DNA from 2 places in the Aliirhizobium sp. YIM B11859 genome. Region 2 is predicted to be linked to the other one. Evidence: predicted binding sites of a transcription regulator. Region 2 holds the regulator's gene; the other holds the start of a gene.
What was found. The regulator PhoB, encoded in region 2, activates phosphate uptake and scavenging genes when phosphate is short. The targets are predictions, from matches to a motif close to TGTCATNNANCTGTCAT.
Positions count from the first base shown of each region.

Region 1: a site for PhoB is predicted at 934-950, ahead of AC2GXZ_RS20615 (esterase-like activity of phytase family protein). Genes of this name have one in related genera too.

Region 1 covers NZ_JBXHAY010000005.1:233,810-236,210, forward strand. Annotated here, with positions in the region: gene AC2GXZ_RS20605 (DUF2000 family protein) at 1-3, opposite strand, end outside; gene AC2GXZ_RS20610 (AraC family transcriptional regulator) at 2-898, shown strand; gene AC2GXZ_RS20615 (esterase-like activity of phytase family protein) at 1,036-2,394, shown strand.
Region 2 covers NZ_JBXHAY010000002.1:723,382-725,782, reverse strand. Annotated here, with positions in the region: gene phoU (phosphate signaling complex protein PhoU) at 1-580, shown strand, start outside; gene phoB (phosphate regulon transcriptional regulator PhoB) at 628-1,311, shown strand; gene AC2GXZ_RS09710 (PACE efflux transporter) at 1,393-1,827, opposite strand; gene AC2GXZ_RS09705 (GcrA family cell cycle regulator) at 2,035-2,401, opposite strand, start outside.

The sequences.
Region 1 (2,401 bases), on a different contig from region 2:
CATGCGGAAAAACTCCATTCGGGGTATCGAAAGAGCCGATCACTTAGCGTTGACGGATGCCGCCGGTCTTGAACGTTCGTGCAAGACAGCTTCGTTTGCGGACGGCATGCGGGTCGCTGCGCCAAACGGCGGCATCGAACGGATCGAGGCTCGGTTCCGCGGCAATGGTTTTTCGCCGCATCGGCACGATACCTACGCGTTGGGGCTGACGCTCCATGGCGTCCAGACATTTCGCTATCGCGGCATTGAGCGGTTCAGCAAGCCGGGCAATATCATCGTCCTGCATCCCGATGAAGTGCATGACGGTGCCGCCGGCACCGAAGACGGGCTGATCTACAGGATGATCTATCTCCCGCCGGAGCTTATCGGAGCAGCGGAAGATCATTGTCGGACATTGCCCTTCGTTGCCGATCCGATCGTGACGGATGCGCCGCTTTCCCAGGCGCTGGCGGAGATTCTCGGCGATCTCGACCACGAGCCCGGCGAACTCATCATGGATGACGTGGTGATGCGGGTGGCCGCCGGTCTTTTCCGACAGGCAGGCGACGAACGCAAACCGACCACACCAGCGGCACAGACTGCCGTCTTGCGGGCGCGCGATTTCCTTGAAAGCCATTGCGACGGGATGGTGCGCTCCGGCGCCCTGGAAGCGGTCACCGGCCTCGACCGTTATGAACTGGCGCGACAGTTTCGCCGGCTGCTCGGCACCAGCCCGCATCGTTATCTCGTCATGCGCCGGCTTGATCGGGCGAAACGTCTGCTCGCCACAGGCAGCACATTGGCGGATGCCGCCTTCGATGCGGGTTTTGCCGATCAGGCGCATTTCACACGGCATTTCCGCGGCGCCTTCGGAATGACACCCGGACGATGGGTGACGCTGAGGAACGGCACACGATAAGCATCACCGCCGCTCTACCGGAAGTGTAAAATTTCGGTCATCAAACCTTCATCCGGGCTTTAACCTATCATCATCTTCCCGTCATGCGGGCAGCCTATCGGAGTTGCATGTTTTATGCCAACCGAACAGGTGATTTGATGACCAGAACCTTTATCACGTCCGTTGCAATGGCCGCCCTGCTTGCCGGTTCGGCATTTGCCGACGACAAGGAATTTCCGGCCAAGCTCGCCGGACAGGCGATCCTGCCGGCCAACACGATGACTGCCGCGCCGGCAGATGCACCCGATTTCCTCAAGACCTCCGGCAAGTTCACCACACCGGACCGCAAGCGTAGCGAAAAACTCGGCACCGTCGATGGCAAGGACGGTGCCCGCGTGACCGATCTGAAGCTGCCTTTCGATGGCCAGCCAATCCAGGGATTTTCCGGCATCAAGGCGATGGCTGACGGCACGTTCTGGACGCTGTCGGACAACGGTTTCGGCTCGAAGGCCAATTCCCCGGATGCGATGCTGTTCCTGCACCAGGTCAAGTTCGACTGGGCGGCCAACAAGGTCGAGGTCGTCAAGAACATCTTCCTGTCCGACCCGAACAAGATCGCGCCTTTCCCGATCGTCATGGAAGGCACTGAAAAGCGATACCTGACGGGTGCCGATTTCGATATCGAATCGATCCAGCCGGTCGGCGACGGTTTCTGGCTCGGCGAGGAATTCGGTCCCTATCTGATGAAGGTCGACGCGCTTGGCCAGTTGACCGATGTGGTTGCGACGGTCGTCGACGGCAAGCCGGTGAAGTCTCCCGACAATCCGACGCTCTCGATGCCGGCCAACCCGACGGCCAAGATGCCGGTCTTCAACCTCAAGCGTTCCGGCGGATATGAGGGGATGGCAATGTCGAAGGACGGAAGCAAACTCTATGGCCTGCTGGAAGGCCCGCTGTTCCTCGACGACGGCAAGGTAGAGCAGGTCGACGGCCATACCGCGCTGCGCGTCATCGAATTCGACATCGCCTCGAAAAACTGGACCGGCCGTTCCTGGCTTTATCCGCTCGCCGAGAAGGGTGTCGCAATCGGCGACTTCAACATGATCGACGCAACGACTGCCCTCGTCATCGAGCGCGACAATGGCGCCGGCTCCAAGGACAAGGCCTGCGCCGACCCGAAACAGCCGAAGCCGGACTGCTTCGACGCCCCGGCAGAATTGAAGCGCGTCTACAAGATCGAGTTCAGTGATGCCAATGTCGGCAAGGCGGTCCGCAAGATCGGTTACATCGACCTGCTCAACATCAAGGATCCGGATGGCAAGGCGAAAGCCGGCTCGAAGGAAGGCATCTACGACATGCCTTTCGTGACGATCGAGAATGTCGACCAGATCGATGCCACCCATATCATCATCGGCAATGACAACAACCTGCCCTTCTCGGCCGGCCGCGCTGTCGACCGCGCCGACGACAACGAGTTCAGCCTGCTGGAAGTCGGCGAGTTCCTGTCCGCAAAATAAGGTTATC
Region 2 (2,401 bases):
GCTTGCACAGAAGGTGATTTCTGACGACGTCATTCTCGATCACGCCGAACGCGAGATCCAGGACAAGGCAATCGTCACGATCGCCAAGCGCCAGCCGATGGCTGCCGACCTGCGCGAAATCATCGGCACGCTGCGTATCGCAGCTGACCTCGAGCGTGTTGGCGATCTCGGAAAGAATACCGCCAAGCGCGTTATCGCCGTGCAGGGAACGGGTGTACCCCGCAAGCTCGCACGCGGCCTGGAGCATCTTTCGGATCTTGCTGCGGTGCAGCTCAAGGATGTGCTGGACGTTTATGCAAGCCGTTCGGCTGAAAAGGCGGAAATCATCAGGCTTCGCGACGAAGAGATCGACGCGATGTACACGTCGCTGTTCCGTGAACTCCTGACCTACATGATGGAAGATCCGCGCAACATCACCACCTGCACGCATCTGCTGTTCTGCGCCAAGAATATCGAGCGCATCGGCGACCACGCGACCAACATCGCTGAAACCATCTACTACATGACGACAGGTGCGCAGCTCGAAGGTGAGCGTCCGAAGGACGACACGTCGAACACGGTCGGCGCCATAGCGGAGTAAGCCCCGATCGGGAGCCGATTGGGGTGATGTGACGGAGCAAATTGAGTATGCAGCCAAGAATAGCGGTCGTGGAAGACGAAGAAGCACTGAGCGTGCTTCTTCGCTATAATCTCGAAGCCGAGGGCTACGAGGTTGAAACGATACTGAGAGGCGACGAGGCCGAGATCCGGCTGCAGGAGCGCACACCCGACCTGCTGATCCTTGACTGGATGTTGCCTGGCGTCTCCGGCATCGAACTTTGCCGGCGACTGCGCATGCGGCCGGAAACCGAGCGGCTTCCGGTCATTATGCTGACGGCCCGGGGCGAGGAAAGCGAGCGGGTCCGTGGTCTTGCGACCGGCGCCGACGACTATGTCGTCAAGCCCTTCTCGACGCCGGAGCTGATGGCGCGGGTCAAGGCAATGCTGCGCCGCGCCAAGCCCGAGGTTCTCTCCAGCGTGCTGCGCTGTGGCGATATCGAGCTTGATCGCGAAACCCACCGCGTCCACCGCAAGAGCCGTGAGGTTCGACTCGGCCCGACGGAATTCCGTCTTCTGGAATTCCTGATGGTGTCGCCGGGCCGCGTCTTCTCCCGTTCGCAGCTTCTGGATGGCGTCTGGGGTCATGACATCTATGTCGACGAACGCACTGTCGACGTCCATGTCGGCCGCCTGCGCAAGGCGCTCAACTTCTCCAACATGCAGGATGTCATCCGCACCGTCCGCGGTGCAGGTTATTCGATGGAATCCTGATCTCCAAATCAGGCCTGCCTTTGTGTTTTCAGCCCGGGCGCGGTCCTCCGCCTCGGGCTGAACTGTTTAGCCGGGCAGTTCTCAGGCCTTCGCTTCCTTCTGCCACTCGGGCAGCGGAAACAGCCGGTCATAAGCGATATTGAAGAAGAACGCATAGACCAGGTAAAACAGGGCGAAGGATATATCCATCACCAGCGCCTGCATCAGGCTGATGCCGAGATACCAGGCGATGAACGGCATCAGCACGATCAACAGGCCGAGCTCGAACAGCACGGCATGCAGAACGCGGAGCGCCAGCCCCTTCTGCGTTCCGCCTCGATATTTCTGCATCAAGTGATCGAAGCCCAGATTGTAGAAATAGTTCCATCCGGTCGCCAGCGTTGCCGAAACAATGCCCACGACACCCACATGCTCCACAGGCAATCCGAATACGAAGGCCGCGAGCGGTGTGAAGATTGCCAGTCCGATGACTTCGAAGCTGATGGCGTGACGGATACGGTCGCCCGTGCTGCGCATGACTTTGACCCCATGGGTTCTGCCGGGTCGTCCCGACGATTGGTACCCATGCTGGGGGAGGCCGTCCTCGCTGGTACATAAATAGGGATTCCGAAGTCAATCAGCAAGCCGGCAGCCGGCAAGGCTGCATTGCAGATGGGACATGTTAGGCCTGGACAAACAAAAAAGCGGGCATCGAGCCCGCTTTTTGGATGTTCGCGTCCTGGATCAGGAGCGGGATGCAGCCCTGCGGCGGTCGTGGACCGGCTGATAGGCGAGCTTGGCGTGATAGTTGCAGTACGGCGACGCATCCGGGGATTCGCAGCCGCAGAAGTGGAACTCATCGGTCAGCGGATCACCGACCGGCCATTTGCAGGTGCGTTCCGTCAGTTCGGTCAGGGCGAGCTTGCGCGAGATCGGAACGACGACGTTGGATGCCGGGCGGTACTGGATTTCCTGTGCCGCGTCGAATTCGATCTCTTCCTTGACAGCCGTTGCACCGACCGGACGGGCAACCGTACGGGTGGCGACGCGGGATGCGAAGTTCGAAGGGCGTGCAGCGGTTGTTGCAGCAGGGCGTTTGGGTGCGCGGTTC